2 regions of the Lelliottia sp. EB106-05-01-XG201 genome follow, and region 2 is predicted to be linked to the other one. Evidence: riboswitches for the same ligand, from Rfam matches in the RefSeq annotation. Region 2 holds a riboswitch; the other holds the start of a gene.

Region 1 (4,212 bases), 3.6 Mb from region 2:
CTGGCACTCCAGCAACAGCGCGCCGAGGACCTGCTGGAGCAGGATCGCATCGATCAGCTGGTGCAACTGGTGGGCGACAAAGCCGCCGTGCGTCAGATGCTGGTCTCTCATCTGGGCCGCAGCTTCCGCCAGGGGAAACACATCCTGCGCGTGCTCTACTATCGTCCGATGAAAAACCTGCTGCCCGGCACGGCGTTACGCCGTTCCGAAACGCACATGGCGCGCCAGATCTTCAGCGGCCTGACGCGCATAAATGAGGAAAACGGGGAACTGGAAGCGGACATCGCGCACCACTGGCAGCAATTATCCCCCTTGCACTGGCGCTTTTTTTTGCGTCCCGGCATCCATTTTCATCATGGCCGCGAGCTGGAGATGGAAGACGTCATCGCCTCCCTGCAGCGCGCCCGCGAGCTGCCGCTCTACTCCCACATCACGCAGATTCACTCTCCCACCGCCTGGACGCTGGATATTGAGCTGTCCGAACCCGACCAGTGGCTGCCGTGGCTGATGGGCTACGTCCCGTCGATGATTTTGCCCCACGAGTGGGGAACCATGCCGAATTTCGCCAGCCAGCCGGTCGGGACCGGCCCTTACGCGGTGATGCGCAACAATAGCAATCAGCTCAAAATCCGCGCCTTTGATGACTACTTTGGCTATCGCGCGTTGATTGACGAGGTGAATGTCTGGGTGCTGCCGGAGATCAGCGAAGAGTTCAGCCCCGGTCTGACGCTGGAAGGCCCGACCGACGGGGAAAAAGCCGTCGAAAGTCGCCTCGAAGAGGGCTGTTACTATCTGCTATTTGACTCCCGTACCCACCGGGGCGCGAGCCGCGAGGTGCGCCAGTGGGTCAGTCAGATTCTCGCGCCTGCGAATCTGATTTATCAGGCGGAAGATCAGCATCAGACCTATTGGTTCCCGGCCTACGGACTGCTGCCGCGCTGGCACCACGCCCGCCCTGGGCGGTGCGAAAAGCCCGCCGGGCTGGAATCCATTACCCTGACCTATTATCGCGAACATGTGGAGCACCGGTTTATTGCCCGCATCATGAGCAAACTTCTGGCGGCAGAAGGCGTGACGCTGGAGATTCAGGAGGTGGAATACGATGAATGGCATCGCGGCGAAGCAGTCAGCGATATCTGGCTCAACAGCGCAAACTTCACCCTGCCGCTCGATTTCTCGTTATTCTCACATCTGTATGAGATTCCGCTTATCCAACACTGCATCGCCCGCGACTGGCAGCAGGACGCCGCCCAGTGGCGAGCGGGCGATATGAATCTGGCGGTCTGGTGCCAACAACTGCTCTCCCAGCAGGCGATGGTGCCGCTGATCCACCACTGGCTGATGATTCAGGGACAGCGCAGTATGCGCGGCCTGCGCATGAACACCCTGGGCTGGTTTGACTTTAAATCCGCCTGGTTTGCGCCGCCGGAGCCATAACACTTTCGTAATATTCACCAAATCATTACAATACCGCCGTTCTCAACGGGGTGCTGCATCGATGATGTGCGCTGAGATAATACCCGTCGAACCTGATCCGGATAACGCCGGCGAAGGGATTTGAGGCTGTCGCTCAAAATCCTTTGCCACTCAACTTTGAGGTGCAAAGTGTTAAAAAAAGTTCTCCCCCTGCTGGCGCTCTTCGCGCTGCCTGCTTTTGCCAAACCCGTTTTGACGGTCTACACCTACGACTCCTTTGCCGCCGACTGGGGCCCTGGCCCGGTGGTCAAAAAAGCCTTTGAAGCCGATTGCAACTGCGAACTGAAATTCGTGGCGCTGGAAGACGGCGTTTCCCTGCTGAACCGTCTGCGGATGGAAGGCAAAAACAGCAAAGCCGACGTGGTGCTGGGTCTCGACAACAATCTGCTGGAAGCGGCCTCGCAAACTAATCTGTTCGCCAAAAGCGGTGTCGCCGCCGATGCGGTCAGCGTGCCGGGCGGCTGGAAAAACGACACCTTCGTGCCCTTCGATTACGGCTACTTCGCCTTCGTCTACGACAAAAACAAGCTGAAAAACCCGCCGAAAAGCCTGAAAGAGCTGGTCGAAAGCGACCAGAAATGGCGCGTGATTTATCAGGATCCGCGCACCAGCACGCCGGGCCTGGGCCTGCTGCTGTGGATGCAAAAAGTGTACGGCGATAAAGCGCCGGAAGCCTGGCAAAAACTGGCTGCCAAAACCGTCACCGTCACCAAAGGCTGGAGCGAAGCCTACGGCCTGTTCCTGAAAGGTGAAAGCGATCTGGTCCTGAGCTACACCACCTCTCCGGCCTATCACATCATCGAAGAGAAGAAAGACAACTACGCCGCCGCGAACTTCGCCGAAGGCCACTATCTGCAGGTGGAAGTCGCCGCGCGTACCGCCGCCAGCAAACAGCCGGAACTGGCAGAAAAGTTCCTGAAATTTATGGTCTCTCCTGGGTTCCAGAATGCGATCCCGACCGGCAACTGGATGTACCCGGTGACGGACGTTACGCTGCCCGCCGGCTTTGACCAACTGAGCAAACCGCAAACCACGCTCGAGTTCACCCCGCAGCAGGTTTCCACTCAGCGCGCCGCCTGGATCAGTGAATGGCAACGCGCCGTCAGCCGCTAATTCCCGGCTGGCTGATCCCCGGGCTGACTGCCGCCACGCTGATGGTGGTGGTGAGCCTGGGGGCTTTTCTTGCCCTGTGGCTGAACGCACCGGAAAGCGACATCGCCGCGCTGCGGCACGATAGCTATCTCTGGCACGTGGTGCGGTTCTCCTTCTGGCAGGCGTTTCTCTCTGCCCTGCTTTCTGTGGTTCCGGCGATCTTTTTAGCCCGGGCGCTCTATCGCCGCCGCTTCCCCGGCAGGCAAGCCCTGCTGCGCCTGTGCGCGATGACGTTGATTCTGCCCGTGCTGGTCGCCGTCTTCGGTATTCTGAGCGTGTACGGACGCCAGGGGTGGATCGCCACGCTGTTGAATGCCTTCGGACTGGAGTGGACTTTCTCCCCTTACGGCCTGCAGGGCATTTTACTCGCTCACGTGTTCTTCAATATGCCGATGGCGACGCGCCTGTTCCTGCAAGCGCTGGAAAACATTCCCGGCGAGCAGCGCCAGCTGGCGGCTCAGCTCGGGATGCGCGGTTTTGCCTTTTTCCGCTTTGTCGAGTGGCCGTGGCTGCGTCGGCAGATCCCGCCCGTTGCGGCACTGATTTTTATGCTCTGCTTCGCCAGCTTTGCCACCGTGCTGTCGCTTGGCGGCGGGCCGCAGGCTACCACCATTGAGCTGGCGATCTATCAGGCGCTGAGCTTTGACTACGATCCAGGCCGCGCGGCAGTGCTGGCGATGATCCAGATGTTCTGCTGTCTGGGGCTGGTGCTGCTCAGCCAGCGCCTGAGCAAGGCGATTGCCGTCGGCAGCCATCAGGTGAACGGCTGGCGCGACCCGCAGGACAGCCTGCGCAGTCGTCTGGGCGATCTCCTGCTGATTGCCCTCGCGCTGCTGTTATTACTTCCGCCACTATTGGCGGTGGTGGTGGATGGGCTCAATCTGAATCTGTTTTCCGTGCTGCAACAGCCGGTGCTGTGGCAGGCGCTGTGGACGTCGTTGCGTATCGCTCTCGGGGCCGGATTGCTGTGCATTCTCCTGACCATGATGCTCTTGTGGAGCAGCCGTGAGCTCTACGCCCGCCAGTCGCGCATCGCCGGACAGGCGCTGGAGTTGAGCGGAATGTTGATTCTGGCGATGCCGGGGATCGTGCTGGCGACCGGGTTCTTTTTGCTGTTTAACAGTACCATCGGCTTACCCGAACACGCTGACGGGATCGTGATTTTCACCAACGCGCTGATGGCGATCCCCTACGCGCTGAAAGTGCTGGAAAACCCGATGCGCGACCTGAGCGCCCGCTACACCTTGCTGTGCCAGTCGCTGGGGATGCGCGGCTGGCAGCGGCTGAAAGTGGTGGAACTGCGCGCTCTGAAACGCCCGCTGGCACAGGCGCTGGCGTTTGCCAGCGTGCTGTCGATTGGCGATTTCGGCGTGGTGGCGCTGTTTGGCAACGACGATTTCCGCACCCTGCCGTTCTGGCTGTATCAGCAGATCGGCTCGTATCGCAGTCAGGATGGCGCGGTCACCGCTCTGCTCCTGCTGCTGCTCTGTTTTACCCTCTTCACCGTTATCGAAAAACTTCCGGGGCGCGATGCTAAAACTGACTGATGTAACCTGGCTTTATCAGCATCTGCCGATGCGGTTT
Region 2 (4,212 bases):
CCCAGCCCGACAATCAATACCCGGCTGTCGAGCAGCTTTTGTTGACCGTCGACGGCGATATCCTCCAGCAGGATCTGGCGGCTGTAGCGCATGAAGTCGCTGTCATTCATCGCCCGCTCCCGCCAGTTGCAAGAGCTGTGCAGTCGCCGCCTGCCAGTCCACCGCCTGAGTAATGGCGCTGACTACCGCGATACTCCCGACGCCGGTCTCCAGCACCGCCGGGGCGCGATCAAGGCTGATGCCGCCGATGGCCACGGTCGGATAATCGGCCAGACGTTCGATGTGACGTGCCAGCTGCGCCAGCCCCTGCGGGGCCGAGGGCATCTGTTTGGTTTGCGTCGGGAAGACGTGGCCGAGGGCGATATAGGACGGCCGTGCGGCGAGCGCCACATCGATCTCCATATCGTCGTGAGTCGACACGCCGAGGCGCAAACCGGCCTTCCGGATCGCGTTCAGATCGGCGGTTTCGAGATCCTCCTGTCCCAGATGCACGCCGTAGGCCTGATGCTTAATCGCCAGCTGCCAGTAGTCGTTGATGAACACCCGGGCGTCATACCGACGCCCCAGTGCGATGGCGGCAGACACATCACTTTCGACCTCGTCATCACGCTGGTCTTTAATGCGTAGTTGAATCGTTTTCACGCCAGTCTCAAGCAGGCGCTCAATCCACTCCACGCTGTCGACCACCGGATAAAGCCCTAAACGCCGGGGCACGGTTGGAAAATTGGGCTGAACCATTACGCCTCCTCTTTTTTGAGGTAGATTTCGCCGCCTTTGGCGCGGAAGTTTTCCGACATATCGGCCATGCCGACTTCAATCACCTGCTTCGCGGCATAGTCACGCACTTCCTGGCTGATTTTCATCGAGCAGAATTTCGGTCCGCACATGGAGCAGAAGTGCGCCACTTTGCCGGACTCCTGCGGCAGGGTTTCATCGTGATAGGCGCGGGCGGTGAACGGGTCGAGGGCCAGGTTGAACTGGTCTTCCCAGCGGAACTCGAAGCGCGCTTTGGACATGGCGTTGTCGCGGATCTGCGCCCCAGGGTGGCCTTTGGCTAAATCGGCGGCGTGGGCGGCGATTTTGTAGGTGATCAGCCCCTGCTTCACGTCCTCTTTGTTCGGCAGGCCGAGGTGCTCTTTCGGGGTGACGTAGCAGAGCATGGCGCAGCCAAACCAGCCGATCATCGCCGCGCCGATGCCGGAGGTGAAATGGTCATAGCCCGGTGCAATATCGGTGGTCAGCGGCCCCAGGGTGTAGAACGGCGCCTCGTGGCAGTGCTCCAGTTCTTCGGTCATGTTGCGGCGGATCATCTGCATCGGCACGTGGCCCGGGCCTTCGATCATCACCTGCACGTCATATTCCCAGGCGATTTTGGTCAATTCGCCGAGGGTGTGCAGCTCGGCAAACTGTGCTTCGTCGTTGGCGTCGCGAATGGAGCCCGGGCGCAGACCGTCGCCCAGAGACAAGGAAACATCGTACGCGGCGCAGATTTCACAAATCTCGCGGAAGTGTTCGTAGAGAAAGTTCTCCTGATGATGCGACAGGCACCATTTCGCCATAATCGAGCCGCCGCGCGACACAATCCCGGTCAGACGTTTGGCGGTCATCGGCACGTAGCGCAGCAACACCCCGGCGTGAATGGTGAAGTAGTCCACCCCCTGTTCCGCCTGCTCCAGCAGGGTATCGCGGAAGGCTTCCCAGGTGAGATCTTCGGCGATCCCGTTCACCTTCTCCAGCGCCTGGTAGATCGGAACGGTGCCGATCGGCACCGGGCTGTTACGCAGGATCCACTCGCGGGTTTCGTGGATGTAGCGCCCGGTGGAGAGGTCCATCACCGTGTCCGCACCCCAGCGGGTCGACCACACCAGTTTTTCGACCTCTTCTTCGATGGAAGAGGTGACCGCGGAGTTGCCGATATTGGCGTTCACTTTCACCAGGAAGTTGCGGCCGATAATCATCGGCTCCGATTCCGGGTGGTTAATGTTGGCGGGGATGATCGCTCTTCCGGCGGCGACTTCGTCACGCACGAATTCCGGGGTGATGTTCTCGGGCAGGCGAGCGCCAAACCCTTCGCCCGGATGCTGGTGGCGCAACACTTCACTGCGGATGCGCTCGCGGCCCATGTTTTCGCGAATGGCGATGAACTCCATCTCAGGCGTGACGACACCTGAGCGTGCGTAATGGAGCTGGGTCACGCATTTGCCCGCTTTGGCGCGTTTCGGTGTGAGCAGGCCGGTAAAGCGCAGTTCGTCCAGACCATCGTCGGCCAGGCGTTCTTTGGTGTACGCGGAGCTACGGTCGGTCAGAGATTCGCTGTCCTGGCGTGCTTCAATCCACGGTTGGCGCAGTTTTGCCAGACCCTGCTGCACGTTGATGGCTACATCCGTATCGCCGTAAGGACCAGAGGTGTCATAAACCGGTACCGCTTCGTTGTCTTCGAACTGGGGATTATCTTTGCTGCCGCCGATGAGCGTCGGGCTGAGCTGGATTTCACGCATCGGCACGCGGATATCGTCCTGCGAACCGGTGATGTAGATGCGCCGAGAATTCGGGAAAGCGGTGCCTTCCAGGGTGTCGATGAAGTGTTGGGCTTGTGCGCGCTGCTCGCGGCGGGTCAGTTTAGTGGCAGACATAGCTCATTCCAAAAAAGTAAGGAGTGGCTTGTCAGACGACGGATGAACTAAGAGAAGTGATCACCCAGGGAAGGGCGATACAACAGCTTTTTGACTCTTGTTCCCTTCGCAGGTATTAACCTGATCAGGTTCCGCGGATCCCGAATTAACGGTCTCAGCCCGTACATTTCTGTACTGGGCACTCCGACAAGAAAACACGCCTGCAGTGCAGACGCGATATTTGTAAATTACTCGTTAACGCTTAAGAACTCAAGCCGGTCGCGCGATGTTGTCTTCGTTGCTGGCCTTCAGATCGCTGTCCAGCACCAGGGCGATGAGCTTGTCTTCCAGCGTGAAGCGGACTTCCATCGCCTCGCCGAGATCGGAAAGGGCCTGCTGGAACTCCAGATAATTGTCCTGGTCGATGGCGTTTTCGAGCGTTGAGTCGTAATAGTCCATGATCTGCTGGGTATTGGCCTCCAGCAGCGGATAGAGTTTGGTCGCCGCTAAATACGGCGTCGTCCCTTCCATTTCGCGAATAATACGTTCATATAGATTAAAATGACCGTCAGACAGGTAGTCGACCAGGCTTTGACAAAAATCATCCAGCGCTTTTTCATTCAACCGCATATACGATTCTTTGCCAGGCTTAATGCCAACCAGATTGTAGTAGGCAACAAGCAAATGTTTGCGCACGTGCAGCCAGCGATCGACCAGGTGATGACTTCCTCCAACGCGCTCTGTCAGGCTTTGTAGCTGGTTTAGCATGTTTGACTCCACAAGGTTAAGATGAAAAAGCTGGCCACCCGAAAATGTAAGAATATTGTTATCAACATGCCTGTGAAGCAAAGGTAGTGCAATAGATATGGATCGTATAATTGAAAAATTAGATCGCGGCTGGTGGATCGTCAGCCACGAACAAAAATTATGGTTGCCCGGCGGAGAATTGCCCTACGGCGAGGCTGAAAATTTCGATCTTGCGGGGCAGCAGGCGCTGAAGATCGGCGAGTGGCAGGGCGATCCCGTGTGGTTAATCCAGCAGCATCGCCATCACGAGATGGGATCGGTTCGCCAGGTGCTGGATCTCGATGTCGGCCTGTTCCAGCTGGCCGGGCGCGGCGTACAGCTGGCCGAGTTTTTCCGATCGCACAAATATTGCGGCTACTGCGGGCACACCATGCACCGGAGTAAAACCGAGTGGGCTATGCTCTGCAACCACTGTCGCGAGCGCTACTATCCGCAAATCGCCCCGTGCATTATCGTCGCCATTCGTCGTGATGACTCCATTCTGCTGGCGCAACATACTCGCCATCGCAACGGCGTGCATACGGTGCTGGCCGGGTTTGTCGAAGTGGGCGAGACGCTTGAGCAGGCCGTGGCCCGCGAAGTGATGGAAGAGAGCAGCATCAAGGTGAAAAACCTGCGTTACGTCACCTCCCAGCCGTGGCCGTTCCCTATGTCCTTGATGACCGCGTTTATGGCGGATTATGACAGCGGCGAGATTGTGATCGACCAAAAAGAGCTGCTGGAAGCCAACTGGTATCGCTACGACGATTTACCGCTCCTCCCGCCGCCGGGCACCGTGGCGCGCCGACTGATA

Evidence for each region. Region 2 has a riboswitch for thiamine pyrophosphate ahead of thiC (phosphomethylpyrimidine synthase ThiC). Riboswitches for the same ligand answer to the same signal wherever they lie in the genome.
Region 1: another riboswitch for thiamine pyrophosphate. It lies ahead of thiB (thiamine ABC transporter substrate binding subunit); the one in region 2 lies ahead of thiC (phosphomethylpyrimidine synthase ThiC).

Annotation. Positions count from the first base shown of each region.
Region 1 is NZ_JBYTDV010000001.1:3,905,914-3,910,125, forward strand. Features, by position in the region: gene sgrR (HTH-type transcriptional regulator SgrR) at 1-1,437, shown strand, start outside; TPP riboswitch at 1,474-1,574, shown strand; gene thiB (thiamine ABC transporter substrate binding subunit) at 1,606-2,589, shown strand; gene thiP (thiamine/thiamine pyrophosphate ABC transporter permease ThiP) at 2,565-4,175, shown strand; gene thiQ (thiamine ABC transporter ATP-binding protein ThiQ) at 4,159-4,212, shown strand, end outside.
Region 2 is NZ_JBYTDV010000001.1:256,157-260,368, forward strand. Features, by position in the region: gene thiF (thiazole biosynthesis adenylyltransferase ThiF) at 1-110, opposite strand, end outside; gene thiE (thiamine phosphate synthase) at 103-738, opposite strand; gene thiC (phosphomethylpyrimidine synthase ThiC) at 738-2,633, opposite strand; TPP riboswitch at 2,718-2,829, opposite strand; gene rsd (sigma D regulator) at 2,883-3,380, opposite strand; gene nudC (NAD(+) diphosphatase) at 3,478-4,212, shown strand, end outside.